Allocatelliglobosispora scoriae: one gene and its partner. The protein of the gene in region 1 interacts with the protein of each later gene in a pairwise test. Links are inferred from orthologs where the notes say so. Each region holds a gene or a part of one and is shown on either strand. Other genes may lie near its edges. The genes, in order: F4553_RS04675 and F4553_RS25770.

The links.
Region 2: the proteins of F4553_RS04675 (region 1) and F4553_RS25770 interact in binary tests that used the Bacillus subtilis proteins (3 or more experiments, as listed by UniProt). The link is inferred for Allocatelliglobosispora scoriae from one-to-one orthologs.

Annotation. Positions count from the first base shown.
Region 1 is NZ_JACHMN010000001.1:1,033,872-1,048,662, forward strand. Bases 8,952-11,951 are described here. They hold F4553_RS04675 (ABC transporter permease), read left to right. Parts: upstream 8,952-9,848; coding sequence 9,849-11,054; downstream 11,055-11,951. Other genes in these bases: F4553_RS04670 (ABC transporter ATP-binding protein), read left to right, coding at 9,010-9,852; F4553_RS04680 (hypothetical protein), read left to right, coding at 11,329-11,865; F4553_RS04685 (M48 family metalloprotease), read left to right, coding at 11,852-11,951. In the rest of the region: F4553_RS04640 (MBL fold metallo-hydrolase), read right to left, coding at 1-305; F4553_RS04645 (helix-turn-helix transcriptional regulator), read left to right, coding at 487-3,243; F4553_RS04650 (AfsR/SARP family transcriptional regulator), read left to right, coding at 3,284-6,151; F4553_RS04655 (oxidoreductase), read right to left, coding at 6,204-6,992; F4553_RS04660 (alpha/beta fold hydrolase), read right to left, coding at 7,104-7,952; F4553_RS04665 (alpha/beta hydrolase), read right to left, coding at 8,005-8,805; more of F4553_RS04685, read left to right, coding at 11,952-14,668; F4553_RS04690 (FG-GAP-like repeat-containing protein), read right to left, coding at 14,716-14,791.
Region 2 is NZ_JACHMN010000002.1:4,428,888-4,444,323, forward strand. The notes cover bases 11,359-15,003. They hold F4553_RS25770 (efflux RND transporter permease subunit), read right to left. Parts: upstream 14,700-15,003; coding sequence 11,559-14,699; downstream 11,359-11,558. Other genes in these bases: F4553_RS25775 (MarR family winged helix-turn-helix transcriptional regulator), read left to right, coding at 14,829-15,003. Outside these bases: F4553_RS25695 (DUF6311 domain-containing protein), read right to left, coding at 1-569; F4553_RS25700 (nitrite/sulfite reductase), read left to right, coding at 953-2,641; F4553_RS25705 (phosphoadenylyl-sulfate reductase), read left to right, coding at 2,799-3,506; F4553_RS25710 (sirohydrochlorin chelatase), read left to right, coding at 3,496-4,224; F4553_RS25715 (NAD(P)-dependent malic enzyme), read right to left, coding at 4,312-5,412; F4553_RS25720 (S24/S26 family peptidase), read right to left, coding at 5,599-5,901; sodN (superoxide dismutase, Ni), read left to right, coding at 5,986-6,381; F4553_RS25730 (GNAT family N-acetyltransferase), read left to right, coding at 6,435-6,863; F4553_RS25735 (DUF397 domain-containing protein), read right to left, coding at 7,172-7,372; F4553_RS25740 (helix-turn-helix domain-containing protein), read right to left, coding at 7,392-8,246; F4553_RS25745 (hypothetical protein), read left to right, coding at 8,536-8,757; F4553_RS25750 (ATP-binding protein), read left to right, coding at 8,928-9,347; F4553_RS25755 (hypothetical protein), read right to left, coding at 9,358-9,783; F4553_RS25760 (diacylglycerol/lipid kinase family protein), read left to right, coding at 9,807-10,721; F4553_RS25765 (WhiB family transcriptional regulator), read left to right, coding at 11,091-11,345; more of F4553_RS25775, read left to right, coding at 15,004-15,281; F4553_RS25780 (thermonuclease family protein), read left to right, coding at 15,345-15,436. UniProt on the Bacillus subtilis protein: Required for self-resistance to surfactin, an antimicrobial lipopeptide surfactant produced by B.subtilis. Also required for swarming motility.

The DNA of each region.
Region 1 (14,791 bases):
CCGATCGTGGGCGGCGCGTCGACCAGCACCACGCCGCTGCGGGTGCTGAGGAACATCGCCTGATAGAAGCCGTCGGTGACCCAGTGGAGGTGGCCGTTGATCCGCCCGACGTGATAGCCGTCCGCGTTGAGCGCAGGCCCGGCCGCACCCGCGGGAATGGGCAGGTAGTCGGGCAGTCCGGCCGGCGGTTGCGCGTGGGCGGCGCCGGGCAGCAGGATGCCGACGCTCGGCACCGCCGCAGCGGCCGCCACCACTCCCAGAAAGGTACGCCTGCTCGACGGGTGCCCGTCACGGTCCATGATCATTACTGTCTCCTTCGGCGATGCTGACAGCGCGATGACGCCTGCGGTCACGGTAGGGAGACTGCGGTGGGCAAAGAGTGGACAAAAACTGTGCCCCGGGCCCGCGATGGTCCCCGCGGATCCGGCCCGAATAGGATCAGGGCTCGGACCAGGGACGATTGTGCGAAGTGGACGGTGACGTGGCATGGCGGGGGCCGGACCGGGGACGGTGCTGTTCGGTCGCCAGACCCAGCTGCGCCACCTCGACGACCTGGTCCGGCACGCGGCGGAGCGCGGCGGTGCGCTGGTCCTGCGCGGCGAGGCCGGCATCGGCAAATCCGCCCTGCTCAGGGCAGCCCGCGGCATCGCCCGTGACAGCGGCATGCTGGTCCTGTCGACCAGCGGAGTCGAGGCGGAGTCGGTGCTGCCCTTCGCCGGCCTGCACACGCTGCTGCGCCCCCTCCTCGCGCGGGCCGAGGACCTGCCCGGACCGCAGCGAGAGGCGCTGCTCGCCGCGTTCGGCATGGCCGAGGCCGCGACATCCGATCTCTTCCTGATCGCGCTGGCGGCGCTGAACATGCTGGTCGACGCGGCTGCCGACACCGCGGCGCTGCTGATCGTCGAGGACGCGCACTGGCTGGACCCGGCCAGCGCCGAGGTGCTCGCCTTCGTCGCCCGGCGGCTGGAGTCCGACCCCGTCGTGCTGCTCGCCGCCGTCCGCGACGGTTTCGACAGCTCGCTCGCGGCCGGGCTCGCCGAACTGCGCCTGGAACGCCTCGACCCGACCGCTGCCGCTGCCGTCCTCGACGCCCGCGCCGCGGACCTGCCGCCGGATGTCCGCAGCAGGCTGCTCGCGGAGGCCGACGGCAACCCGCTGGCCCTCGTCGAGCTGCCCACCGCAGCTCGGCTGACCGACCACGACATCCTGCCGCCCGCCGACCGGCCGCTGACGATCCGGCTGGAGGAGGCGTTCGCGGCCCGCGTGTCCGGGCTCCCGGACAGCACCGCGACGCTGCTGGTCGTCGCCGCGCTGAACGACGGCGACGCGATCTCCGAAGCGCTCGACGCCGCCACCGTCATCACCGGCACCGCGGTCACGGTCGACGACCTCACCCCCGCCCTCGCCGCGCAGCTGGTCACCGTGGACGGGCAGGCGGTGCGCTTCCGCCACCCCCTGATGCGGTCGGCGATCCAGCAGCGGGCCGGCATCGCGCAACGGCACGCCGCGCACTCGGCGCTGGCCCGGGTCCTCACCCGCGACCCCGATCGCCGGGTCTGGCACCGGGCCGCGTCCAGCCACGGACCCGACGAGAGCATCGCGGCCGAGCTGGAGGAGGCCGCCGCCCTCGCCCGGCGCAAGGGTGCGGTGGTGACCGCGGTCGCCGCCCTCGAACGGTCCGCGGTGCTCAGCGGCGATCCCGACCGGCGAGCGGCCCGGCTGCTGCTCGCCGCCGAGGCCGCGGTCGAGCTGGGCCGCCACGACGTCGTGGTCCGGCTGGTACGCCAGGCCGACGCACTGCCGCTGTCCTCGCGCCAGCGGGCCCAGCTCCTCTGGATCGGCGCGAGCTTCGACGGCGGGCTGCGCGACGAGAGCCGCAAACCCGGCGCGCTCGCCGACGTCGCCGAGCGGGTCGCCGCCGACGGCCACACCTCCGTGGCGCTGCGGCTGCTCAACCTGGCGGCACTGCGGTGCTTCTGGACCCACGACGACCCGGCGGCCCGACACCGCATCGTCGGCGTCGCCGAGAGCCTCCCGGTCGGCCCGGACGACCCGGATCTGCTGGCGATCCTGGCCTTCGCCGCGCCGATCGAGCGGGGCACCGCGGTCATCGACGGCCTGCGCAGGGGCGCGGCGCGAGCGGCCGGCGACCCCGAGGCGCTGCGGCTGGTCGGCAGCGCCGCGGTCCTGGTGGGAGCCTTCGACCTGGCGGCGAGGTGCTGCGGCGAATCGATCGGCGAGCTGCGGGCGCAGGGCCGGCTGGGGCTCCTGGTGCGGGCGCTGGGCGCGCAGGCGTGGAGCGCGGCGCACCTGGCCGATCTGGGCGTGGGGATCCCCGCCGCCGAGGAGTCCAGCCGCCTGGCCCGGGAGACCTCGCAGCCGCTGTTCCTCGCGATCGGCCAGGCGACGGGCGCGGTCCTGGCCGCGCTGCGCGGTCACGAGGACCACGCCCGGGACCTCGCCGCCGAGGCGGAGCGGGCCGCCCTGTCCGGCGGCATCCGCCCGGTCCTCGCCACCGCCCAGCTCGCCCGCGGGCTCGCCGCCCTCGGGGCCGGGCGCTACCTCGACGCGTACGAGCACCTGCGCCGCATGCACGATCCGGCCGACCCGTCGTTCCACCCGGCGCTGCGCTGCTTCGCCCTGGCGGAGCTGGCCGACGCCGCCGTGCACTGTGGACGCCGTGCGGCGATCACCGAGCTGGTGGCGCAGCTGGAGGTGCTGGGGGGCATGACACCCGCACCGGCGCTGCACGCGGGCCTGCGCTACGCCAGGGCCGTCCTCGCCGACGACGCCGATGCGGAGGCGCTCTACCAGGCCGCGCTGCTGGCAGAGTCGGTCCAGTGGCCGTTCACCCGGGCCCGCACCCAGCTCGCCTACGGCGAATGGCTGCGCCGGCAGCGGCGCATCGCCGAGTGCCGGGCACCGCTGCGAGCCGCCCGGGACACCTTCGACACGCTCGGCACGATCCCCTGGGGCGAGCGGGCACGCCAGGAGCTGCGGGCCTCCGGTGAGGCGAGCCACCGTCGCAGCGACGAGGTGAGCGACCGGCTCACCGCCCAGGAGCTGCAGATCGCCCAGATGGCCGCCGAGGGCCTGACCAACCGGGAGATCGGCCAGCGGCTCTACCTCTCCCACCGCACGGTGAGCTCGCACCTGCACCGGATCTTCCCCAAACTGGAGATCACCTCCCGCTCCCAGCTCGGCTCCCTCATCCGCAGGCCGCAGGCGACGACCGTCACATGACGCTCGCGGGCGCGTCGTCCGAGGCCCTAGCGTCAGCACCATGAGCAGAAATCGAGCTGCGGCGATGCCGTCGACGGGACAGCTTGCCGGGCACCAGCCACTCCCCGAACCCCTGTGGTTCACCGTGCTCGGACCGGTACGGGCCTGGCGCGGCGACGCCGAGATCGACCTGGGCGCGCCCCAGCAGCGGGCCGTGCTGGCGCTGCTGCTGGTGCGGGCCGGGCAGCCGGCGGGCATCGCCGAGATCGTCGACACGGTGTGGGGGCAGGATCCGCCCGCCACCGCCGTCAACGCGGTGCACCGCAGCATCGGGCTGCTGCGCCGGGCGCTCCAGCCGGAGCTGACAGCCCGCGACTCCGGCCGGTGGGTGGTCCGCTCCGCCGGCGGCTACCGGCTCGATGTCGATGCGGACACCGTCGACCTGCTGCGGTTCCGCCGGCTGATGACGCAGGCCCGCACCGCCATCGCGGACGGGCGACCCGCGGCGGCGCAGCTCGCGCAGGCCTTGGAGCTGTGGCAGGGACCGATCGCCGACGGCATCGGCGCCGACGTACGCTGCCAGCCCGTCTTCACGGCCGTGGAGCGCGAATACCTGGCCGCGGCGAGAGCGGCAGCCGATCTGGCGACGGCCACCGGCGAGATCGAGACCCTGCTGCCGGCCGTGGAGCAGGCGGCCGACCGGGCGCCCCTGGACGAACCGCTGCAGGCCCGGCTCATCCTCATGCTCGCCGCGTCGGGCCATCAGGCGGCGGCCCTGGACCGCTACCAGGCGGTTCGCGGCAGGCTCGCCGACGAGCTCGGCGTGGACCCCGGTGCGGAGCTCAGTGCGGCCCGCGACGAGGTGCTGCGCCCGCCCTCCCCGCAGCTCCCGCCGGCCCGGGCACCGGAGCCCGCCGCCACCGTCGCTCCCGCCCAGCTCCCCGCCGACCTGTCCACATTCATCGGACGCGAATCGGAGCTGGCCGAGGCGCTGGCCCTGCACAGCGGTGACACAGGCGCACCCACGACGGTGGTCATCGGCGCGATCGGCGGCATGGCCGGCATCGGCAAGACGACCCTGGCCGTGCACTGGGCGCACCGCGTCGCCCACCGCTACCCCGACGGGCAGCTCTACGTGAACCTGCGCGGTTTCGGCCCGGACGCGCAGGTCATGGACCCGGGCGAGGCCATCCGCCGCATCCTGGAGACCTTCGAGGTGCCGCCCGCGCGGATCCCGGCGGACCTCGACGCGCGGGCCGCCCTCTACCGCAGCACGCTGGCCGGGCGACGAATGCTGATCCTGCTCGACAACGCCCGCGACACCGCCCAGGTACGCCCGCTGCTGCCCGGCGCCGCCACCTGCCTCGTCCTGGTGACCAGCCGGGACCGGCTGCCCGGCCTCATCGCCTCCGACGGCGCCCACCCCATCACCCTCGACCTGCTCTCGACCGACGAGGCCCGGCAGCTGCTGGTCCGCCGCCTCGGTGCCGACCGAGTCGCCGCCGAACCCGAAGCGGTCGAGGAGATGATCACCCACTGCGCCCGGCTGCCGCTCGCGCTGGCGATCGTCGCGGCCCACGCCGCCACCCGCCCGCAGCTGTCCCTGGAAGCCCTCGCCGAGGAACTGCGCGACACCGGCAGCCGCCTGGACCTGCTCACCACCGGCGATGCGCACACGGACGTGCGAGCCGTGTTCTCCTGGTCCTACCGGTCGCTGACCCCGCCAGCAGCCCGGCTGTTCCGCCTGCTGGGGCTGCACCCCGGCCCGGACATCTCCGCTCTCGCGGCGGCGAGCCTCGCCGCGCTCCCGGCACGCGGAGTGCAGCCGGTGCTCGCCGAGCTCGAACGGGCCGGGCTGGTCACCGAGCACCTCCACGGCCGGTACACGCTGCACGACCTGCTGCGCACCTACGCCGCCGACCTGGCGACGACCGACGAGACCGGCGAGCAGCGCCGCGCCGCCGTCGGCCGGACCCTCGATCACTACCTGCACATCTCCTACGGGGCGAACCGGGTGCTCAACCCCGTCCGGACTCCGATCGCCCTCGCCGCGCCGCAGCCCGAGGTCGTCCTCCAGCCCCCGACCGACTACCCGCAGGCCATCGACTGGTTCGCCACCGAGCACGCGGTGCTCCTCGCGTCCATCGACCACGCGGCGGCCCACGGATTCGACGCTGCGGCATGGCAGCTCGCCTGGACGCTGACGGACTTCCAGCAGCTGCGCGGCCTGTTCGACAACGAGATCGCGGCGCAGCTGGTGGCGGTCGCGGCCACCGAGCGGCTGGGCGAGGTGACGATGCGCGCCTACGCACACGGGCGCCTCGCCTACGCGCACACGCGGCTGGGCCGCTTCGACGGTGCCCGTACCCATCTGGATCTCGCCCTTGATCTTCAGCGCGAGACCGGCGACGCGGCCGGGCAGGCCTATGTCCAGCTCAACCTCGGCATGCTCGCCGAGCGGCAGGGCCGCCACACGGAGGCGCTCGGCCATGCCCGCCAGGCGCTGGACCTGTTCCTGCTCGCCGACCACCGGCGCGGCCAGGCCAACGCCCTCAGCGCGATCGGCTGGCTGCACGCGCAGCTCGGCGACGACCGCCAGGCCCGGACCGCCTGCCGACAGGCCCTGGCGGTGTTCCAGGAGCTCGACGACCGGTCCGGGCAGGCCAGCACCTGGGACAGCCTCGGCTACGCACACCACCAGCTCGGCGAGCACGCCGAAGCGATCAACTGCTACCAGCAGTGCCTGGAGCTGATCCGGGAGCTCGGCGACCGCCACGGCGAGGCCACCGCGCTGACCCACCTCGGCGACACGCACCAGGCCATGGGCGCTCCCGACCTCGCGGGCAAGGTCTGGCAGGCCGCCCTGGAGATCCTGGACGACCTCGGCCATCCCGACGCCGCCGCGGTCCGCGTCCGGCTCGACGGCTGACCGCGCCCGTCCGGCCGTCGGCTCGGCCCGCTGCCGACGGCCGGGCGCGACGTCACAGGGTGGCGATCAGGCCGCCGTCGATGACGAAGTCGGCGCCGGTGACGTTGGCGCTGCGGTCGCTGGCGAGCAGCAGGACCAGGTCGGCGACCTCCTCCGGGCGGGTGAACCGACCGGTGACCGAGCCGCCCGCGGCCTGCCTGGCGATCGCGTCCGGGTCGCCGCCCTCGGCCCGGGCGATGGTCTGCGCCACCCCGCCGTCGCCGAGCCACAGCCCGGTGCTGACCGGCCCGGGACTGACCGTGTTGACACGGATCCCGCGCGGGCCGACCTCCTTGGACAGCGACTTGGAGAAGCTGCCCAGGGCCGCCTTCGCCGCGCTGTAGTCGATGACGAGCGGGTCGGGCAGCGACGCGTTGACCGAGTTGATCGTCACGATGCTGCCGGCACCCCGCTGGATCAGGTGCGGCAGGGCGGCGCGGGTGGTGCGCACGGCCGCGAGGAAGTTGAGGTTCAGCGCCGCGATCCAGTCCTCGTCGGTGACGGACAGGAATCCGCCGGTACGCGGCCGGACCGCCCCGACGTTGTTGACCAGGATGTCCAGGCCGCCGAACTCGGCGACGGCGGCGGCGATCAGCCGGGCCGGCCCGTCCGGGGTGGCGAGGTCCACCGGGACGGCGAGGACGGTTCCCTGACCGGCGAGGTCGGACAGCTCCGGACCGGCGGTCCGGGCACCGGCCACGACGACCACCCCCTCACCGAGCAGGGCCCGGGTGATGGCGAGGCCGATGCCCTTGCTCGCACCCGTGACAACCGCGATCTTCCCCGACAGGTGCAGATCCATGGCGGATCCCTTCATGATCGATGATGGTTTCGATGGTGTCAGGCACGCACGGCCGCAACCGGCGTTTCCGCGGAGAGGGGGCCCGCCGGATGAGCGGCGGACCCCCGGTGCTCAGCGGGCCGAGCGGGCTGCGGCGATGATGATCTTCTCGACCGCCTCGGGCTTGGACAGCATGGACAGGTGCGAGGCGGCGACCCTGGTGATGCGGCTGTGCGCGCGCTCGGCCATGGTCTCCTGCAGCGACGGCGGCAGGATGTGGTCGTCGGTGCCCAGCAGGTACCAGCTCGGCAGGGTCTTCCACGCCGCGGTGGCGGCGGGCTCCTGCAGTGCGCCGAAGGTGATGGGCCGCTGCGCTGCGGCCAGGGTCGCCGCGGTGGCTGCCGGAAGGTCGCCGGCGAACGCGCCGGGGAACACGGCGGTCTTGATGTAGAGGTCGGCGTCACCGGCGGGGGCACCCGGGTAGCCCACGAAATCGAACAGCGCGCTCGGGTCGCCGCCCCCGCCCTGCAGGCCGAGGATCGTCTCGCCCTGGTCGGGGACGAACGCGTTGATGTAGACGAGGGCCTTGACGTCGGGGTCGGTCAGCGCTGCGCTGCTGATGACCGCCCCGCCGTAGGAGTGGCCGACGAGGATGACCGGCCCGGTGGTGCGCTGCTGCAGGAACGCGGCGAGGTAGGCGGCGTCGCCGCTCAGCCCGCGCAGCGGGTTCGGCGGTGCCAGCACCGGGTACCCGTCGTCCTGGAGGCGGCGGGTCACCTTCGCCCAGCTCGACGCGTCCGCCCACGCACCGTGCACCAGCACGATCGTCGGCTTCGGGGTCGAGGGCCTCGTGGTCGTGTGACTCGACGCCGGCGTGGCGGCGACGAGCGCTCCGGTGACCGCCAGCGCGGCCACGGCTGCCGCGGTGGTGATGGCGAGCCGGGTGCGGCGACCCGGTAGGAGGGCGGACGGCTTCAACATGACTGCTCCAGATCTCTGACTGTGAGGGGATGGCGGTGTCGGTGGAGCACGGTCAGAGGCCCTGCTGCCGCAGCCAGGCGAGCGTCGCGTCGGCGACCTCCCGCCAGCCGCTGTCGATGGTGAGCGAGTGCGCGCGGTCGGCGAACTCCTGGATGTCGGTGACCGCGTGCGAGTGCCGGTACTGCTTGAGGGTGGATCGGGTGATCGACTCCGGTACGGTGTGGTCGCGCCCGCCCATGATCAGCAGCAGCGGGCCGCGTAGCTCGTTGGCGGTGTCCACCTTCGCCGGTGAGTGCGGGTCGAAGTTGGCGGCGGCCGCCTCGAACAGCGGCTTGCCCGGCGCCGGGATGGCCCACCGCTCGAACAGCTCCAGCGACTCGGACTCGGAGACCGCGTTGCCGAACGCGTACCGGAACTGGTCCGCCGTCAGCGAGACGGACTTGTGCTTGTTGGCGGGGTTGCGCAGCACCGGCAGCCCCACCCGCAGCGTCGACAGCGGCAGCGGCAGCACGCCCTTGATCTGTGCCGCGTCGATCGCGACGGCCGCCGCGGCCAGGTCCTGGCCGAGCAGCTTCTGCGCGATCATGCCGCCGAAGGAGTGGCCGACCAGGATCGGCTTGGCACCGCCGAGCTCCGCGATGAGCTTGGCGTAGTGCTCGACGACGTCGTCGATGCCGTGGTCGGCGATCTCCTCCGGATGTTCCCGGGCGGCGGAGACGCTGTCGGGTACGCCGGGCCAGCCCGGTGCGGTCGGCTCGTAGCCGGCCTCGCGGAACAGCTCGACCCAGGGGCCCCAGGAGGTGGCGTGCAGGAAGAGTCCGTGGATGAAGATGACAGGCGTGGCGGTGGTCATGATGGCCTCTCCGGTTCGTTCGCTCGATTGGCGTGTCCGCACGCTAAGCCGCCGCCTGTGGGCAAAGAGTGGACGAAAACTTGTCGCCGCCCTCTGCCGGGCCGGTGTCGCACCGGGCTGATAGCGTCGTTGATCGTGACCGAGGAACGGCTGGATATCGACAGGTTGTCCAAGAGCTACGGCGACGTGGTCGCGCTGCGGGAGATGACTTTCGACGTGCGGGCCGGCGAGCTCTTCGGCTTCGTCGGCAGCAACGGCGCGGGCAAGACCACCACGATGCGGATCATTCTCGGCGTCCTCTCCCACGACGCCGGCGAGGTCCGCTGGGGCGGCACCAGGCTGACGCAGGAGATCCGGCGCACGATCGGCTACATGCCGGAGGAGCGCGGGCTCTACCCGCGGATGAAGGTCGGCGAGCAGCTCACCTACCTCGCCCGGCTGCACGGGATGTCTCCCGGCGCCGCCCGCGCCTCCGTCGCCGCCTGGACCGAGCGGCTCGGCGTCGCGGGCCGCGTCGACGACGAGGTGCAGAAGCTCAGTCTCGGCAACCAGCAGCGCGTCCAGCTCGCCGCGGCGCTCGTGCACGACCCGCGCATCCTCGTCCTCGACGAGCCGTTCTCCGGCCTCGACCCGGTCGCCGTCGACGTGATGAGCACCGTGCTGCGGGAGAAGGCCGCCGAGGGGATCCCGGTCATCTTCTCCAGCCACCAGCTCGACCTCGTCGAGCGGCTCTGCGACCGCGTCGGCATCGTCCGCAGCGGGCAGATGGTCGCGGTCGGCCCGGTCGACGAGCTCCGCTCCACCGGCCCCACCCGCCTGGCCATCGAGGCGCCCGCCGCCACCGCGGGCTGGACCGACGCCCTGACCGGGGTGCGGGTGATCGCCCAGGACGGCGCCCAGACCGTCCTGGAGCTGGCGGAGGGCGTCGACGACCAGACGGTGCTGCGGGCGGCGCTCGCCACCGGCCCGGTGCACGCCTTCGGCGAGCGCAAGCCGTCGCTGACGGACCTGTTCCGCGATGTCGTCAGCCAGGAGGTCCACCCGTGAGCGCCACCCATCAGCCCGTGACCCCCTGGGGCGCCGTCCGGCTCGTCGCCGGGCGCGAGGTCAAGACCCGGCTCGGCTCGAAGGCGTTCCGCATCACGACCATCGCCATGCTGCTCGTGGTGATCGGATTCGTGCTCACCCTGAAGCTGAGCGGCGGCTCCTCCGGCAGCGAGGTCGGCTTCACCGCCGCGTCGGCACCGGTCGCGGGCCAGCTGCAGGCCGCCGCGGTCGCGGTCGGCACCACGGTCACCACGCGGACGGTCGACGCGGCCGAGGGCGATCAGCTGGTACGCGACGGAGAGCTGGACGCCTTCGTCACCGGCACACCGGGCGCCTTCCAGGTGGTCGTCCGCAAGGACCTGTCGTCGGAGCTCACCCGGGCCTTCACGGTGCTGGTCCAGCAGCAGGCCCTCTACAACGAGATCACCCGGGTCGGCGGCGACCCCGCCGCGGTCGACGCCGCCGTGCGGGCGGCCGCCGTCACGATCACGAGGCTCGAGCCCGCCAGCGAATACCAGACCGAACGGCTCGTGCTCGGCATCATCGCCGGGATCCTCGTCTACCTCTCCCTGATGATCTACGGACAGGTCGTGGCGCAGGGCGTCGTGGAGGAGAAGGCCAACCGCATCGTCGAGTCCCTGCTCACGACGATCCGGCCATGGCAGCTGCTGCTGGGCAAGGTCGTCGGCATCGGTGCGGTCGGATTGGGCCAGCTCATCGTGGTCGCGGCGGCGGGTATCGGCTTCGGCCTGGCGTTCGACGTCATCGACTTCCCCGCGTCGATCGCGACCGGCGCCGCGATCTGGACCGTGGTCTGGTTCCTGCTCGGATTCCTCGTCTACGCGCTGATGTTCGCCGCGCTGGGGGCGCTCGTCTCCCGCCAGGAGGATGTCGCGGGTGCCACCGCGCCCGCGCTCTTCCTGATCATCCTGCCCTACATCCTCGGCATCTCGATCCTGCCGTCCGACCCGGACAACCCGATGCTGACGATCGCCTCGCTGATCCCCTTCTTCTCCCCCACCCTGATGCCGATGCGCATCGCGATGGGCGTCGCCCCGGTGTGGCAGATCGCGCTCTCCGTGGTGCTCACGATCGGCCTCGTCGTGGGGCTGCTCTGGCTCGCTGCCCGGATCTACCGCAACGCGGTGCTGCGCACGGGCAGCAAGGTGCGGCTCCGCGACGCGCTGCGGGCGGCTTCCTGACCTGCTCTGTGCCGGGCTGGACCCGGTAGTGGTCCCGGGCGGGGTGCGTCACCCGTTCCGGGTCGGCTATGCGTTCGCGTGTCACCTCGAACGGTCACAGCCGTCGCCGCACCGGCCGATCCATCCCCCGCGTTCTCGCTGCTGACGGCTGTCCACATTCGCCGCCGACACCGCCGTTACGGAACCGGACGCATCCACTCACATGATGATCTGCGTGCGTCCGGTCCATACGATGACGCAGGTTGCCGGCTGACTGAACAGGGATGGTGGGGCAGTGAGCGGAACATCTGCGGCGGATGGCGTACTCGTGACGGAGTTGGCGCGCACGATGCTGGAGCGCGTCGTCGCGGTCGAGACCGACCAGGCCGCAGCGCGGGTGATCTTCCCCCAGCAGGCCGAGGCGTACCTCGCCGACCCGGCACGGGCGCTCGCCGGGCGGGACCGGCGCGGGCGGCCGCTGGAGTTCGGCCTCACCGGCGTGGAGGTCCTGCTGGTCCCGGTGCTGATGGAGGCCGCCGTGGAGGTCCTCGGCTACCTCACCGGCCACGCCCTGCTGCGCGGCGGTGCCGCCTCCGCCGCGGTGCTGCGGCGGCTGTTCGGCCGACCGGCCGTTGCCCCAGCCGACGCCCCGACCGACCCGGAGCCGGAACCGGAGCCCGTGCTCACCCCGGCGCAGTGGGCCGAGGTGGCGCGGATCGTGGAGTCCGTGCTGGTCCGGCACGCCAGGATGACACCGGAGCGGGCCGAACGGCTCGCCATCGCCGTCGTCGGCGCGGGCGTGCTGGGCAAGGGCGACCATGGCCCGCGGTGACTCCGCCCGCGTGCCGTCGGGTACGGACACCCGGTTCCTGCTGCTGGTCATGGCGGTCCTCGCGTCGAGCATCGGCGCGTTCTACTTCGCCTACGCGTCGATCCCGGCGAAGGCGGACGTGATGGGCACCACCGCCCCGTGCGTGCAGTCCTACAACCGCGAGATCGAGAACGTTCCCACCAGCCTGTGGTTCCAGACCAACGTGACCGGTCCGGCACTCGGCCGGGCGACCGCCTGCATGCAGCCCGCCTACCAGGACAGGACCGCGTGGATCAGCAGCGGGATCGCCGTCGAGTGCCTGATCGCCGTGCTGCTCTACCTGCTGCACCCGTGGCTGATCATCCGCCGGCGGCGGTTGCGCCCCCTCGCCACCGCCGAGGCCGCCGACCTGATCCGCGACCTCGACGCCCTGGCCCACGGGATGGGGCTGCACCGGGCGCCGGTCTGGATGGTGGACCCCTACGTCGGCACCGCCGGGGCGCAGGCGTTCGGACTGCCGTGGCGGTACCGGGTGAGCCTCGACGCAGGTCTGATCATGCGGTACGGCGTCGACCCGCCCGTCGCGCAGGCCGTCGTCCTCCACGAGCTCGCCCATATCCGCAACCGCGATGTCGGCCGGACCTACCTCACCATCGCGGTGTGGCGCACCTTCCTGACGGTGCCCCTGACGCTCCTCATCGCCCTCACCGTCCATCCAGGACTCCTCTCGACACCGACGCGATGGGAGCCGCAGCGCAGCGCGGAACGCTGGCTCATCGACGGCGGCAACGCGGTCGCGATCCTCGCCCTCGGAATCGTCGTCTACCTCGCCCGCAACGGCATCCTGCGCACCAGGGAGCTCTACGCGGACGCCCTCGCCGCCCGCCAACCGTCGGGCCAGGCGCTGCGCGCCGTCGTCGGATCGCTGCCCTGGCCGCCGCCGAGCACGCCCACGTGGCTGAAGCGCGCCGCCCGGGTGGGTACGCACCCGCCGCCCGCCACCCGCCTCGCCACCATGGACGATCCGACGCGCCTGGCACGCGTCAGCCCCTGGGAGTTCGCCGGCGTCGGCTTCACCGCCAGCCTCGCCACCCAGAACTTCGACACCCTCTCCGTCGCGCTCTCCCGCAGCGCCAACCTCGCCTCGGTGCTGGGAGCGCTGCCCGCCGGTCTCCTGATCGCCGGCTACCTGGCGCTGACGGTCTGGCGCGCGGTCACCGCCGATCCGCGTCACCGCCCCGGGCGGCGAGCCTGGCTGGGCGCGCTGGCCGCGATGACCGCGGGGGTGGCTGCGGCGATACCTCTGACCCTCTTCGCCAGCATCGCCACGGGGCCCAACTACCTCTCGCCGGCCGTTCTCGGCTCGGCGATGCTCGTCCTGCTCCTGGGAATGACCGCGCTGACGGCATGGCTCTTCTCGGCCATGACGGCGGCAGCAGGTTCGGGCACCGGCGCCCGCGGCCGCCGGGCCGTCAGCGGCGTCGCCGTGGTGACCGGTGCCGCGCTCTTCACCATCTGGCACTGGGCCTTCTACACCGGATCGATCTCCGCCGCCACGTGGGGCGCCATCGAGTCGCCCGGAGCCGACATCGGCTGGTACGCCGCGGTGGCCAAGGCCACCGGCGTCGTCTACCTGCCGTTGCTCTACCTCGCGCAGAACCCGCTTCTCATCCCCGCGCTGGGGTCGCTGTGGCTCGTCCCGTTCGTCATGGTCGGCCGGCGGGGACCCCGGCAGGACGAACCCGGGATCCCGACCGGCCGCAACCCCTTCGGCAGGGCCATGCTGGTCGGCTCCGTCGCGGCGCTGGCAGCGCTCCTCGTCAGCACCGTGCTGCCCTTCCTGGCAAAACGGCTGCTGCCCGAATCGGTGCGCCTTGAAGGCGACGTCCCAGCACAGCTGATCACGGACAGCGGGACGTTCAACGTCGTCCAGATCAACGTCCACGCGGCACTCTTCGTGCTCGCCGCCGCCGTCGCCGTGGCCGTGGTCACCGCCGGCAGCTCGCGGCTGCGCCCCGCGCTGGCGGCTCTGACCGTCAGCACCGTCGCGCTCATCGGCGCCTGCGGCTGGTACCTCGTCTCGACCGTGTCGAGCTGCATCGATCTCACCGGAGAGTTCGGCTGCGCCGTCCCGCCGATCCGCCCGCATGTGCTCGGCGGCTACGTCCACAACCAGCTCCTGCGCGGCATCATCGTCGCGGTGCCGGCGGTCCTGATCGGGCTGGCTGTCCGCAGGCGGCGACGCCGACCCGCCACGGCGGAAGGACCCCTGGGCCGGGCCACCGCAGTCGCCGCGGGCCTGGTCGCGGTCGCGCTCGCCGCGGCCGCCGTCGCCACGGCGAGCCTCAACATCAGCCTGTGGCTGCCGCAGCCCGTACCCGCCGCGGTGGCGAACAGCTCGGACCCGCAGAAGTGCGTCGTGGGCACCTGGCAGGAGGAGGAGTGGGCGAACCCGGTCCCGGTGCCACAACTCGGGACCGTGGTGTTCCAGACCAGCGGAGGCCGAGCCACCTACGGCGACGGCGTCGTCACCTACGACTTCACCGGCCGGCGTTACCTGCCCGCCACGGTCAACGGCCGTCGTGTCGAGCGGGCCAAGACCGGATCGGTCACTCAACGCTACTCCGCGGATTATTCCGTCATCCACGAATACCTGGAGCCGGATTCGCAGGCCACCGGCCTGACAACCACCACTGTTCACGGTTTCGATCAACTCGTCGAACCGAACGGGAATTTCAACGACGTCTACGCTTACACGTGCCTCGGCGACACGATGCGCCAGTTCGGCCTCGGCTTCGACGTCACCTACACGCGCGTGGCATGACGGCCGGTGCCGGTGCGGCTCGACGGCCGGACCGGCACCGGTGCGCATTACGGGCAGACCGGTGGGCGGGACCCGATCCAGACTTTCACGGCCGTGCCCGGCGGATAGACCCCGGCTCCCGGC
Region 2 (15,436 bases), on another replicon or contig:
GCCGCCATCTGGGGGTGCCCGATCGACTGGGAGACGATCCCGGGTGCGAAGCCGCAGAAGAGCGCACCGGCGAGCGCCGCGTCCCGGGGCGTGCCGACGACGCGGCGCAGGAAGGCGTACCAGGCGATCGCCGTGCCCGCGAGGCAGGCGGTGACCGTGACCGCGTAGGAGACGCCGGGGCCGAGCAGGAGCGTGACGGGCGTGAGCGGGATCGCCAGGAGCAGCAGGGATGTGTTGCCCATCAGGTTGGCGGTGGTGGGGGCGCCGAGCGACGGTGCGAGGAGGGGGTTGTCCAGTCCGACGACGGAGTTGGCGGCGTGGGTGAACATCCACTCGAAGAGCATCTGGTCGTCGGCGTTGCCCACGAGGGCCCGATGCCCGCCGCCCGCCCACAGCTCACCGAAGACGGCGACCGCGCCGAGGATGATCACCAGTACGGCGGCGGCGTCCCGAAATCCTGTCGGGCGCGTTCGTAACCAGTTCACAAACCTGCCCGGCCTGTGAGACCGGCCAGTGACGGACTCCACTGCGGCCGGGTCACTGATCGAGGTGGACTCGCTGGCCGTCACGCCGGTCATTCTAGGGTGGAGATCGATTTCCGACCCCAGGAATCGAAATTCCCGGTTCCGCTGAATGAGACAGACGCCACGACATCTTGGCCGGGGTTCATGCGACATGGCAGAGTGAACAGCATGACGCCCGCCACGTTCCGCGCCGTGCCGCTGACAGCTCGTCGGCACGTCGACTACGGACGTGTGCGCAGCGCGATCTGTCCGGCTCGCTGAGCGCTGCCCGCCGCTGTGTGATCACAGCCTTTCTCGGGCGCGCAGACGCGCCGAAGCAATGTTGCTCAGTCGGCTGATGCTGACGTGGCGCGTAAGCGTGTCCCCCCAAACCTAAGCTGACCGGCCTCCCCGCCGGTCGTGGCAACGGACCCAGGAGGACAGCCGCCATGGCGGTCAGCACCGGAACACCTTCCCCGGCCAAGCCGGTCCGCCGCGCGCGCGGCGAGGGGCAGTGGGCCCTCGGGCATCGGGAGCCCCTCAATCCCAACGAGCGCAGCAAGAAGGACGACATCGGGCTCAACGTGCGGGCCCGGATCGAAACCATCTATGCCAAGGGTGGCTTCGCCTCGATCGACCCCGCCGACCTGCGGGGTCGTTTTCGCTGGTGGGGGCTCTACACGCAGCGCAAGCCCGGGATCGACGGCGGACGCACCGCCGTGCTCGAGCCGCACGAGCTCGACGACGAATACTTCATGCTCCGGGTCCGCGTCGACGGCGGCCAGCTCGACCTCCGCCAGCTCCGCGCGATCGCCAACGTCTCGATCAAGTACGGGCGGGACACCGCCGACCTGACCGACCGGCAGAACGTGCAGTACCACTGGATCCGCGTCGAGGACATGCCGGCGATCTGGGAGGAGATCGAGGGCGTGGGCCTGTCCACCACCGAGGCCTGCGGTGACACCCCCCGCGTCGTCCTCGGCAGCCCGGTGGCGGGCATCAGCACCGACGAGGTCCTCGACGGCACCCCGGCGATCCGCGAGATCGTCGACCGGTTCATCGGCGACCCGACCCTCGCCAACCTGCCCCGCAAGTTCAAGTCGGTCGTCTCCTGGCTACCCGACGTGCCCTATGAGGCCAACGACATCTCCTTCCTCGGCGTGGTCCACCCGGAGCACGGTCCGGGCTTCGACCTCTGGGTCGGCGGCGGGCTCTCGACCAACCCGATGCTCGCTCAGCGCCTGGGCGCGTGGATCCCGCTCGACGAGATCGCTGACGTCTGGGTCGGTGTCTGCAAGCTCTTCCGCGACTACGGCTACCGCCGGCTGCGCTCCCGGGCGCGGCTGAAGTTCCTCGTCGCCGACTGGGGCGTGGAGAAGTTCCGCAGCGTGCTGGAGCAGGAGTTCCTCGGCCGCGCGCTGCTCGACGGCCCCGCACCCGAGCTGCCCGACCGCCCGATCGACCACATGGGTGTGCACGAGCAGCGCGACGGACTCTTCTACGTCGGTGCCACCCCGGTCGTCGGCCGGGTCACCGGCACCGCCCTCGCCAAGCTCGCCGACATCGTCGAGGCGCACGGCTCCGACCGGGTACGCCTCACCCCGCACCAGAAGCTCCTCGTGCTCGACGTCCCCGCCGACCGGGTGGACTCGCTCGTCGTGGCGCTGCGGGAGATCGGGCTGGAGGCGAACCCGAGCCCGATCCGGCGCTCCACGATGGCCTGCACCGGCATCGAGTACTGCAAGCTCGCCATCGTCGAGACGAAGGCGAAGGCCGCCGAGGTCGTGGCGCACATCGAGGCCACCGGGCTGGTCGCGCCGATCTCGGTGAACGTCAACGGATGTCCCAACGCCTGTGCGCGTACCCAGATCGCCGACATCGGCCTGAAGGGTCAGCTCGTGCCGGGACCCGACGGCGAGATGGTCGAGGGCTACCAGATCCACCTCGGCGGCGGCCTGGCCCTCGCCCAGGGTCAGCAGCCCGGCTTCGGCCGCAAGGTCCGCGGCCTGAAGACGACCGCGCTGGAGCTGCCCGCCTATGTCGAGCGACTGACCAGGGAATATCTCGCCGGGCGCAAGGACGCCGACGAGGCCTTCGCCGAGTGGGTGCTCCGGGCCGACGAGGAGGTGCTGCGGTGAGCGAGTCGCGCGCGGTGCCGTTCTACTGCCCGTTCTGCGGTGACGAGGACCTTCGCCCGCACGAGGACCACCACGGCGAGTGGGAGTGCCGCGCCTGCACGCGCGTCTTCTCTCTGAAAATGATCGGCCTGAGAACCCCTCTCACAGGAGGCCAAGCATGAGCGCGACCACACGTTCCGTCGATGAATTGGTCGAGATCTCGATCCGCGCCGGAAAGGCGCTGGAGGGCGCCCCCGCCGAGGAGATCATCGGGTGGGCCGCCGAGACCTTCGGCTCCCGCTTCGCCGTCACCAGCTCCATGGCCGACGCCGTCGTCGCGCACATCGCCTCCCGGGTCGTCCCCGGCATCGAAGTCATCTTCCTCGACACCGGGCTGCACTTCGGCGAGACGCTGCGGGTGCGGGACACGGTGGCCCGGACGATCCCCGTCACCGTCATCTCCGTGAAGCCCGCGATCACGGTCGCCGAGCAGGACGAGCAGTACGGTCCCCGCCTCTATGCCCGCGACCCCGACCAGTGCTGCGCCATCCGCAAGGTGGAGCCGCTGGAGCGGGCGCTCGCCGGCTACGAGGCCTGGGGTGCGGGCCTGCGCCGCGACGAGTCGCCGACCCGCGCCCGGACGCCCGTCGTGCACTTCGAGTACGCCCGCAACAAGGTCAAGGTCAACCCGATCGCGACCTGGAACCAGGACGATGTCGACAGCTACATCGCGCGCTACGACATCCCGGTCAACCAGCTCCTCAAGCAGGGCTACGGCTCGGTCGGCTGCTGGCCGTGCACCCGGCGGACCGAGGCGGGAGAGGATGCCCGCGCCGGTCGCTGGGCGATGTTCGACAAGACCGAATGCGGTCTGCATGCTGCCTGAGTCGCCCCCGGTCGTCCTCGCCGCCCACGGATCACGCGATCCGGCGGCGGCGGCGACGACCAGGGCGCTCGCCCGCGTCGTCGCCGCGCTGCGGCCCGGTCTCGACGTGCGCGTCTGCTTCCTGGAGCTGGCACCACCCCGGCCCGCCGAGGTGCTGAGCGCCCTCGCGGACGCGGGTGGACCCGCTCCCGTCGTCGTGCCGCTGCTGCTGACGAAGGCGTTTCACGGCCGGGTCGACCTGCCGGCGCAGGTCGCCGACTTCGACGTCACGATCACCGACACCCTCGGCGAGCCGAGCGAACCGCTGCTGCGGGCACTGAGCCGGCGGCTCGTCGCCGCCACCGACTCCTTCGACGCGGTGGTCCTCGCCGCGGCCGGAACCCGGGTCGTCGAGGCGCGCGGCACCGTCACCGATGTCGCGGCTGCGCTCGCGCTGCGCTCGGGCTGCCCCGTCGAGGTGGCGTGGGCGAGCGCGGCCGGGCCGACGGGCGCGGAGGCGGTCGCCGCGCTGCGCGACCGTGGCGCGCGCCGGGTGGCGGTCTCCGCCTACTTCCTCGCTCAGGGACGCCTCTACGACACGGTCGTCGCGAGCGCGCTCGCCGGTGGGGCGATCGGTGTCGCCGAACCACTGGGTGCGTCCTGGGATCTCGCCCGCCTCATCCTGGCCCGCGTCGACGCCGCCACCCAGGCCCGCGTCGCGCAGCTCGCCGCGGCGTAGCCGGAAGAATCGCCACAACTCTTCAAGAGTTGGTCCTAAAGAAGCCGGAGCCCCCGAGGAACGCCTCGGGGGCTCCGGCTTGCTGCCTCAGGCGGCGTGGGCCACCGCGGCGCTCACGGCCGCCGCGACGCGCGGGTCCAGCGGGCTCGGAACGATCCGGTCGGGGAGCAGGTCGTCCGCGACCAGCCCGGCGATCGCGTCCGCGGCGGCGAGCTTCATCCGCTCGGTGATCGAGCGGGCCCGGGCGTCGAGAGCGCCCCGGAAGATCCCCGGGAACGCGAGCACGTTGTTGATCTGGTTGGGGAAGTCGCTGCGGCCGGTCGCGACGATCGCGGCGTGGCGCCCGGCGATCTCGGGGTGGACCTCGGGGGTGGGGTTGGCGAGCGCGAAGATGATGCCGTCGGCGGCCATGGCGGCGACCGAGGACTCGGCGATCTGCCCGCCGGAGACGCCGATGAGCACGTCGGCGCCGATGAGGGCGCCCTCGATGCCGTTGCTCAGCCGGCTCAGGTTGGTGAGCCGGGCGAGCCGGCCCTTCTCCGAGTCGCCACCGAGGTCGGCCCGCTCCGAGTAGAGGGTGCCCTTCGAATCGCAGATGATCACCCGGGCCGGGTCGACCCCGCCCGCGATCAGCATCTTCGTCACGGCGATCCCCGCCGCGCCCGCGCCCGACACGACGACGCGCAGGTCGCCGAGGTCGCGGGTGAGCAGCCGGGCCGCGTTGCGCAGCGCCGCGAGCACCACGATCGCCGTGCCGTGCTGGTCGTCGTGGAAGACCGGGATGGGCAGCGCGTCGTCGAGGCGCCGCTCGATCTCGAAGCAGCGGGGCGCGGAGATGTCCTCCAGGTTGATGCCGCCGAAGGAGGGAGCGAGCGCGGTCACCGTCTCGATGATCTGCTCGGTGTCCTGCGTGTCGAGGCAGATCGGGACGGCGTCGACCCCGCCGAACTGCTTGAAGAGGATCGCCTTGCCCTCCATCACCGGCATGGCGGCCCGAGGACCGATGTTGCCGAGGCCGAGCACGGCCGAACCGTCGGAGACGACGGCGACGGTGTTGCCGGTCCAGGTGTATTCCCTGGTCAGCTCGGGGTCGGCGGCGATCGCCTCGCAGACCACGGCGACGCCGGGGGTGTAGGCGAGGGACAGGTCGTCCCGGTTGGCGAGGCCGACCGTGGCGTTCATCGCCATCTTGCCGCCACGATGCAGATCAAAGACTTCTTGGTCGTTCACGATCACTCCCAGCGCAACATCGACCGCGACAGTCGACAACAACGTATGCCGACTGCGCAGAACCCATGGTCAGCACTGACGCAAGGCGGCGGTGTGGTGCGTTACGCGGGGGTCACCCGAGCTGTGTAAAAGTCTAATGCGCCCTCAGTTGATGAAGCGAGGTCGGGGCCAGTAGCAAAACATCACACGTGCCTCGACGACCGCGACGCCGTAGCTGCGGGAGTCGTCGGTGACCAGGGAGTTGTCGCCCTCCAACCACCAGCCGCCCGCCTCGGGACGGACCGCCCGCTTGACGACGAGCCCTATCTCCGGACGTGCGGAGAATCTGGCGATGACGACGTCGCCCGGTCGGACCCTCGCCCCGCGCCGGGCGAGCAGCGCGTCACCGTGCCGCAGCGTCGGGGCCATCGAGGGCCCGTGTACGGCTACCGCCCACCACTTTCGCAATCCGGACCTCCGCGCGTGCTGATCGTCCCACCGAGGGTAGGTTGAGCGGGAAGGATCACTTGTACCGAGTCATGGAGGATCCCTATGAGCTTCTTTGCTCCCAAGACCGTGGTCAGCGCGCACTGCGACCTGCCGTGCGGCGTCTACGACCCGGCCCAGGCCCGCATCGAGGCGGAGTCCATCAAGGCCGTCGCCGAGAAGTACCAGGCCAACACGGACCCGGAGTTCCGCACGCGTGCGCTGATCATCAAGGAGCAGCGCTCCGAGCTGGTCAAGCACCACCTGTGGGTACTGTGGACCGACTACTTCAAGGCGCCGCACTTCGAGAAGTACCCGCAGCTCCACACCCTCTTCAACGAGGCGACGAAGCTGGCCGGCGCGAGCGGGGCCAAGGGCTCGGCGGACCCGGCCATCGCCGAGCAGCTGCTCCAGAAGATCGACGAGATTGCCAAGATCTTCTGGGAGACGAAGCAGGCGTGAGCGGTTTAGTCGTGCGGCCGGTGCGTCCTGAGGACGTGCCGGCCGTCGTTTCGATGGTGCACGAACTCGCCCTCTTCGAGAAGGCGCCCGAGTCGTGCACGCTCACTGAGGACCAGCTGGTCCAGGCGCTCTTCGGCCGCTCGCCCACGCTCTTCTGCGACGTGGTGGTCGGCGCCGAGGACGAGCCCGTCGGCATGGCGCTGTGGTTCCTCAACTTCTCCACCTGGGACGGTGTCCACGGGATCTACCTGGAGGACCTCTACGTCCGGCCGGCGGCCCGGGGGACCGGTGCGGGGAAGGCCCTTCTCGCCACCCTGGCGGCTCGCTGCGTGGAGCGCGGCTACACGCGACTGGAGTGGTGGGTTCTGCACTGGAATCCCGCCAGGGGCTTCTACGACGGGCTTGGCGCGGTGCCGATGGACGAGTGGGTGCCCTATCGCATCGGCGGGGACGCGCTCGCGGAGTTGGCCTCTTCCGAGTGAATCGTGCTTGAGCCCTGTCAAATGGCGCTTGGCCGTCACTATGGACTTCGCTGAACACGCTCCGACAACAAAGGTGGACGTAGCGTAATCATCACGCATGCAAATTGCAGCGTGGAATAGGCGAAGAATTCCTGGAGGTGAACTCCAAATGACAGGGCGATTCCAGATGGGTGGGGCTTGACTTCCTGTATCCATGACATTGCGGAAGGTAATCAAGCCCCAATAACGCAGACAGCGACCCCGATTTAGGGGTCGCCTTCATGTTTAGTTGTGTCTAGGGCCCGGGGTTGGCGGGCCGTCGTGGTGCCTCAGGCGGGACGGTCGAACTCCAGGTGCTTCACGCCCGAGATGAAGGCGTGCCACTCCTCCGCGGTGAAGGAGAGCTGGCCGCCGGAGCGGTTCTTGGTGTCGCGGACCTCGATGGATTCGCCGGTGTAGCGAACCTCGACGCAGGCACCGTTGTCGCCGCTCTTGCTGCTCTTGCGCCAGGTGCTGTTGAGGGCGGTCATGCCGCGCTCCTTCGTGTTGTCAGGCCGCGGCGTTGAGCTCTCTCCGAATCATCTCTACTGATTGGATCGGACTCAGTGCTGCGGCTCGCAGGTGGTTGAAAACATCATGGTAGCGGCGAGCGTCATCGCCTTCTGCAAACGCGCCGCCGCCCCAGTCTTCTATGTACACCAAATCTGGGTCGGCCGCCTGTGGAAATCGCAGAACTGAGAATGAGTGGACCGCGCCCGGATATGCACCCGCTGTGAATGGAGCAATCTGGAGAGTGACATTCGGCAGCTGGGCGAGCTCAATCAGGTGCTTTAGTTGATCGTGCATAACCTGACTATCGCCGATACGCCGGTATACGACAGACTCATCCATGATCGCCCAGAGTCGTACCGGATCGACGCGGTTCAGCAGCGCCTGCCGGGCCATCCGGATGCGGGCGCGCTGCTCGACCTGGTCGCCGCTGTGCGGCGGGTGGACATTGGAGAAGAGCGCCCGGGCGTAGTCCTCGGTCTGCAGCAGGCCGGGCATGACGACGGTCTCGTAGCTGAGCAGCTCGCTCGCCTCGGCCTCGAATCCGATGTAGGCGGAGTACGGCCCGGTGACCGCCTCGCCGTACTTGTTCCACCAGCCTCGGGCCTTGCCCTCCCGGGCGAGCTCCTCCAGGTCCGAGCGCAGCTTCTCGTCATTGACCTCGTAGAGGGCGAGCAGGTCCCGCAGGTCCCGGATCCGCATCCCCTGCTTGCCGATCTCGATCCGGCTCACCCATGATGCCGAGCGCTCCATCGCGGTGCCGACCTCGTCGCCGGTCATCCCCGTGTGCTCCCGCATCTCCCGCAGGATGAGGCCCAGTCGGCGCCGCCTGACTGTCGGGCTGCCCTCTGCCATAACTACAACTCCTTCTGCGCGACGCGTCCGTCTCGGAGCGCCCGCCATGTGGTCACTGGTGTCGTACGCCTACCCAGCGACCACATGACGGGCGCTCCTATCGCGAGTGTTCCGCCCCCGTGCGGTCCGCACAAGCATGAAGCGCACGCCAAATCAGCCGGGATGGATTCTTGCAATAGCGCAATTTGCTTGCGACGATGTGAAGAGTGTCACTGGGATGTAAGTGATGGCCCGTGAGAGGGGCTGCGATGTTGGAGCAGGTCGCGGGGGCGCGTAAGGAGCTCCGGCCATGACGGAGGCGGCCGAAGAGGTCCTCGACGCCATGACGCACCTGATCATGCTGCACCGCGTCGGGCCGGACGGGCTCTGTCTGGGCTGCGAGGAACTCTGGGCCCGCTTCGTCTGGCACACCAGCTGCCCCCTCGTCATCTTCGCCGGGCAGGTCATCGCCGCGCACGGGCGCACCTATCACCGGACGGATCTGCTCGTCGGTGCCTCCGCCGGCGGGTGACCCGTCGAGGCCGCTGGGCTGGGCGATGGTGGGGGGAGGCCGGGGTGCGCCGTGGGGCGTGCGCTCAAGCGGCCGCGCCCTTTCGGATATTGATTGAAGAATGAAACACTGGCCGCTCCAGCAACTCGGCACATGGTGGGCTAAAGTCCCTGCCCGGGGGGAGGGCTTCGGTGGACAAGCTGGCCCATGCTGTTGAGGCGAACGTCGCGGACGACGATGACGACGTCGTCTGCCTTACCGTGCCCGCCGAAGGCGGCTACCTGGGTGTCCTGCGGACGGCGACAGCCGGTCTCGCGGCGCGCCTGCAGTACCCGTTGGACCGGATCGAGGATCTGCGCATCGCCGTCGACGAGGCGTGCGCGATGCTGCTCGTCATCACACCGCGCGGCTCGCTGCTGCAGTGCCGGTTCGCGATCGGCGAGGTGGAGCTGCTGATCACCATCAGTGCGCCGATCAAGCCCGGCACCTCGCTGCCCGGTCCGCAGAGCTTCCCGTGGCAGGTGCTGACGTCGCTCACGGCCCAGGCCGAGGCGGACGTGACCGACGGGGTCGCCCGGATCCGGATGGTCACCCGCCGCCAGGGCAAGTGACCGCCCGGGCCTAGTAACCCAGGGCGCGGCTGGTGGTGGGGGCGATCAGGGCGCCCATCGTCGCCAGGCAGATGACCGCGATCACCACGCCGAGCCAGGCGAGGCCGCCGGTGATCATGTAGTACGCCGGGGCGAGCACGATCAGCTCCGTGCCGACCGCCAGGCCGCGGACGAGGGGCCAGCGGCGGGCGAGGCCGAAGGCGTAGAGCCCGAAGAGCGCGGCGCCGATCGCCGCCGAGCCGGTGACCGCCCAGGCGAGCTTGTCGTCGGCCTCGGTCGCGGTCAGCTCGGCATAGACGAGCCAGAGCGCGATGCCGACGAGGGCTGCCGACTGCGCGCCGAGCAGCAGGACGGCCGCGCGGAGAGTCGGGACGGGACGGGACTCGGCGAGGGCCCGGCCTGCGGTCGGTGTGCCAGCGCTGTCTGGGGTGCTCACCCCCACAAGGTACCGTGCCCACCATGCGAGCCCTCCTCGTCGTCAACCCGAAGGCCACCACGACCAGCGCACGCAGCCGCGATGTGCTGGCCGGCGCGCTGCGTAGCGAGGTGGACCTCGAGATGGGCTACACCCGCATGCGCGGGCACGCCGGCTCGCTCGCCCGGGAGGCGGCGGACGCGGGGATCGAGCTCGTCGTCGCCCTCGGCGGTGACGGCACCGTCAACGAGGTCGTCAACGGTCTGATGGCGGTCGACCAGAAGGTGCGCCCCGCGCTCGCGGTGGTGCCGGGTGGATCGACGAACGTCTTCGCGCGGGCGCTGGGCCTTCCCCGGGAGTGGTCCGAGGCGACCGGCGTGCTGCTGCAGGCCCTGCGAGAGGGCCGTAGCCGGACTGTCGGGCTGGGCCTGGCCGATGATCGCTACTTCACCTTCTGCGCCGGTCTGGGGCTCGATGCGGGCGTCGTACGCCGGGTGGAGAAGGCGCGGCTGCGCGGCCATCGCTCCACGCCCCTGCTCTACATGCGGTCGACCCTGAGCGAGTTCCTCTTCGAGCGGCACCGTCGATCGATGGCGCTGGAGGTGCCGGGGGAGCCGGCCGAGGCGGAGCTCGCCAGCATGATCATTCAGAACACCGCGCCGTGGACCTACATCGGCGATCGCCCGCTGAACGCATCCCCGGACGCGTCCTTCGACAAGGGCCTCGATGTGTTGGCAATTCGTGCGCTCCGTGTGACGGCCACCGCACGCACCATCACCCAGATCCTGTCTCTCGAGGGTGACCCCCAGGGGCGTCAGGTCGCCCGCTGGCACGATCTCGCGGAGTTCACCGTTACTTCTACGACGCCGCAAGCGTTTCAAGTTGATGGAGACTACTTAGGGGAACGCGAGATGGTTCGTTTCTCCTCAGTCCCCAACGCGTTACGAGTAATCTGCTAAAGGCGCACTGTCAATGCTGATGTAAGTGGCGACGCGCACAAATGACACAAGTCCGAAATGCTGGTGTCGGGGCGCGGAGCGTACTACATTGATTACTGACTGTCGCAGTCGGGGGTCGGGGTAACTCCTGGTGATCCGGACAAAAGGGTCGTGAGCTTGCTCACCCGACCGGTCCTTTTCCGCTCACCCCCCTTGACATCGTGGGAGTTCGTGAAAGCATTCACAAGCGTATCGAGTGCAGCAATGCTGCCCGCTCTCGCATTATCAGGTTTCGTAGCAATCCGTGACTCACGGTGATGTCGATCCCTGCCGTGCGCGACGAGTTACGCCGAAACATATTGGTCATCCCAAACAAGGAGTGTTGCCGCCATGGACTGGCGCCATCGTGCAATCTGCCGCGACGAGGACCCGGAATTGTTCTTCCCCATCGGGACGAGCGGGCCTGCGGTTCTGCAAGTCGAGCAGGCGAAGGCGGTCTGCCGGCGCTGTACCGTGACCGACGCGTGCCTCCAGTGGGCACTCGAGACCGGTCAGGACGCCGGCGTCTGGGGCGGAATGAGTGAAGAGGAGCGACGTGCCGTTAAGCGTCGCGGTGGCCTGCGAGTTCGCGCTGCCGCTCTCTGAGCTGGACCCCAGCCGCACACACCGCATTACAACGGCAACGCCCCGGGAATAGGTTTCCCCGGGGCGTTTGCCATGTCCGGGGGTGTCTGCGATCACAGCTCCACCTTATTCGAACATCTGTTCTAGCGCAACCCGATCCGGCCACAATGGAGGATCGGATGAACAACTAATGCGGGCCACCCTTTCGGGTGGCCCGCATTAGTTGTTTCGGTCCTAAACGGAGATCGGCTCGGATCCCGCTTCGTGCTGTGCCGGCACGGTCGCTCCGGCCCGCGCGGCCCGCTTCGCCGCCTTGCGCTCGCGGCGGCCCTCCACCATCACATAGAGGGTCGGTACGAGCACCAGCGTCAGAATCGTCGAGCTGAGCAGACCGCCGATCACGACGACCGCCAACGGCTGCGAGATGAATCCGCCGCTGCCGGTGAGCCCCAGTGCCATCGGCAGCAGTGCGAAGATCGTCGCCACCGCGGTCATCAGGATGGGGCGAAGTCGACGCCGTCCACCCTCGATCACCGCCTCGGAGACGGACGCGCCCTGCTCCCGGTACTGGTTGATGAGGTCCAGCAGCACGATCGCGTTGGTGACGACGATGCCGATCAGCATCAGCATGCCGATCATCGCCGGGACACCGAGCGCCGTCCCCGTCAGCAGGAGCAGGATGATCGCACCCGTCGCGGCGAAGGGCACCGAGACGAGCAGGATCAGCGGCTGGATCATGCTGCGGAAGGTCGCCGCCATGATGATGAAGACGATCGCGATCGCCGCGAGCATCGCCAGCCCGAGGTCGGCGAACGCGTCGGCCTGGTCGGCACTGACACCGCCGATGGAGTAGCTGGCGCCCTCCGGCAGCTTCAGGCCGTCGAGCTTCGTGGTCAGGTCGGTCGTCGTCTTCTGCAGGTTGGCCCCGGTGGCGGTGCCGTTGACGGTGACCGTCCGGTCCCCGTCGATCCGCACGATCTGCTGCGGACCGTCGACCTGCTCCACCTTCGCCACCGTGCCGAGCGCGATCAGCCCGGCCGCGCTGGGCAGCCGCAGGGCCTTGACCTGGTCGACCGTGGTCGGTGCCGCGCCGAGGTTGAGCAGCAGTGTCTGCTGGCGACCGTCGACGGTGAACTGGCCGAGCGGGGCACCCCGGAAGGCGCCCGCGACCGTCTGGCCGATGGCCGACTCGGAGAGGCCTGCCTTCGCGGCGGCCTCCTTGTCGACGGTCACCTGGATGCGGGGCGAGCTCGCCGCGAGGTCGCTGGTGACGTCCTTCACGTCGGCGACCTCGGACATCGCCTGGCGTACCTGCTCGGTCGCGGTCTTGAGGACCGCCTGATCGTCAGCCTTGACGATGACCTGCAGCGCGGTCGCGGAGAAGCCGCCGCCACCGCTGCCACCGTCCACCTTGATCTCGCCCGCCGCGCCCGACGCGGCGATCTCCTCGCGGAGCCGCTCCTGCACGTCGCCCGCGACGACGTCGTCGTCGAGGGTGATCGCGAAGGTGGCGGTCGCCACACCGGCACCGCCGGCGAAGGGGTTGCTGCCGGAGCCGATGGTGACCTGGTAGGTCTTGACGCCCTCGGACTTCGCCAGCACGTCCTCGATCTTCTTCGCCGCGGCGTCGGTCGTGGTGATGCTGGTGCCGACGGGCAGCTTCTGGGTGACGCTGAGCGTGCTCTCGCCCGACGAGTCGAAGAAGTTGGTCTTCAACAGGCCGCCGAGGCCGACGGTGCCGAGGAAGACGACGACGCCCACGAGCAGCGTGGCGACGCGCTTCTGGGTGGCGAACTTGATCACCGGGACGTAGGCGAGCTGGAGCCAGCTGTTGCGCTCCTTCTCCTCGGCCGCCAGGCGGATCTTCTCCTGGTCCGGACCGTCGGAGGTCTTGAGGAACCAGAAGGCGAGCACCGGGATGATCGTCAGCGAGACGACCAGCGAGGCGAGCAGGGCGACCGTGATGGTGATCGCGAAGCTGGAGAAGAGCTGGCCGACGAAGCCGCCCACCAGGGCGATCGGCGAGAAGACGGCGACCGTGGTGAGGGTCGAGGCGGTCACGGCGCCCGCGACCTCCTTGACGGCGGTGAGGATCGCTTCACGCTTCTCCTCGCCATAGGCGAGGTGGCGCTTGATGTTCTCCAGCACGACAATCGAGTCGTCGACCACCCGGCCGATCGCGATCGTGAGCGCACCCAGGGTCAGCACGTTGAGCGAGTAGTCGCCGACCTTCAGCGCGATCAGGGCGATGATCACCGAGAGCGGGATCGAGACCGCGGTGACGATCGTCGACCGGACCGAGAGCAGGAAGACCAGGATGACGATGATCGCCATCGCGAGGCCCAGCAGGCCCTCGGTGGTGAGCCCTTCGATCGACTTCTCGACATAGGGAGCCTGGTCGAAGATCGGCGTCAGCGCCGCGCCCGCGCCGAGCTTCGCGGTCAGCTCCGGCAGGCGGTCGCGGATCTCGTTGGAGATGCCGACCGCGTTGCCGTCGGGGGTGGCCGTGACCATGATGCTCAGGCTCGGCTTGCCGTTGGTCCGGGTGATCGCCGTCTGCGGGGCGAGCTGCTCCTCGACGGAGGCGACCGAGTCGAGCCGCACGGGGGCGGCCGGTGTGGTGCCGGGCGCCGCCGGCCGGCTCAGGTAGATGCCCTTGAGGTCGTCGAGCGTGGCGAGCGGGGTGCCGACCTGGACCGTGAGGCTCTTCTCGCCCTCGGTCAGGGTGCCGGCGGGAATCACGATGCCGTTGCTGCGCAGGGCGGTGGCGATCACCGACGGGTCGAGACCGGCCTGGGCGAGCTTGAGCAGGTTCGGGGTGATGACGATCTGCTGCTGGCGGTCGCCGGAGAGCTCCGCCTGGCGTACCCCGTCGATGGCTTGAATTTCGGGGACGACCAGCTTGCCGAGCTTGTCGGCGAGCTCGCGCTCGTCAGCGCCGCCGCTGGCGGCGAGGATCACCACCGGGAAGTTGTCGGTGCTGCCCGCGAAGACCGCGGGGTCGACCCCGGCCGGGAGCTGCGCGTCGATCCGGTTGAGCGCGGTCTGCATCTTGGCGACCGAGTCGTCGAGGTCGGTGCCGAACTCGAACTCGATCTGGATGGTGGCCGAACCCTCGCGGGTGGTCGAGGTGATCTTCGAGAGGCCGGGCGTGCCCTGCAGCGCCTTCTCGATCGGGTCGGTGACCTGCTGCTCGACGACGTCGGGCGAGGCGCCCTGATAGATCGCCGAGACGAAGGCGGCCGGGAAGTCCAGCGATGGGAAGAGCTGCTGTTTCAGCGAGGGAATCGAGATAAGGCCGAAGATCGTGATGATCACGGCGACGAGCGCGGTCAGTCCGCGGTTGGCAAGGCTGAGTCTGGAGAGTGCTGACATCTCAACTCCGGGGGGAGTAGTTTTTAGTGCGACCTCAATAGTTTGCCCGACACGAACTGTTAACGTTGCCCGGGGTAGCTGTTAGGCTCACCCCTAAGGGAAGCCCGTAGGGGTCGTGAGAGGCGCTGGATGAGCGAGAAAGACCTGGCCATCGCCCGGATCATGGATCTGCAGCAGCGGTTCCAGCACATGCTCGCCAGCGATAGATCCAATCCCTTCTTCGAGCTCAACCTCACCATGCCGCAGCTCAAGGTCATGCTGATCCTCGCGACCAAGGGCGGAGCGGGCGGTCAGGAGCTCGTGGGAGTGCTCGGTGTGACGCTCGCGACCATGACCGGCATCGTGGACCGGCTCGTCGCGGCCGACCTGGTCACCCGCCGCGAAGATCCACAAGATCGGCGGGTACGCCGCGTCGAGCTCACCGAGAGCGGCCGGCAGCTCATCGACAAGCTCGTCGACGCGGGCACCGAGCACCAGCGGCGGTTGCTGCTCCGCCTCGACATCGACGAGCTGCAGACGGTGGAGCGGGCGATGGAGATCATGCACCGGGCGATGAGCGCGGAGGCCGCCGCGGATCGTTGATCCGACGTGGCTGCAACGCAAACTCGGAAGAACCGGGCCCGGGACACTTTCATCGGACTCATCGTGACCGCGCTGCTCGTGGCCGGTGCGTGGTGGTTCGTCTGGTACCACTCCGACCCCGAGGAGAGCGCCGTCATCACTCCGGCGCTGCCGCC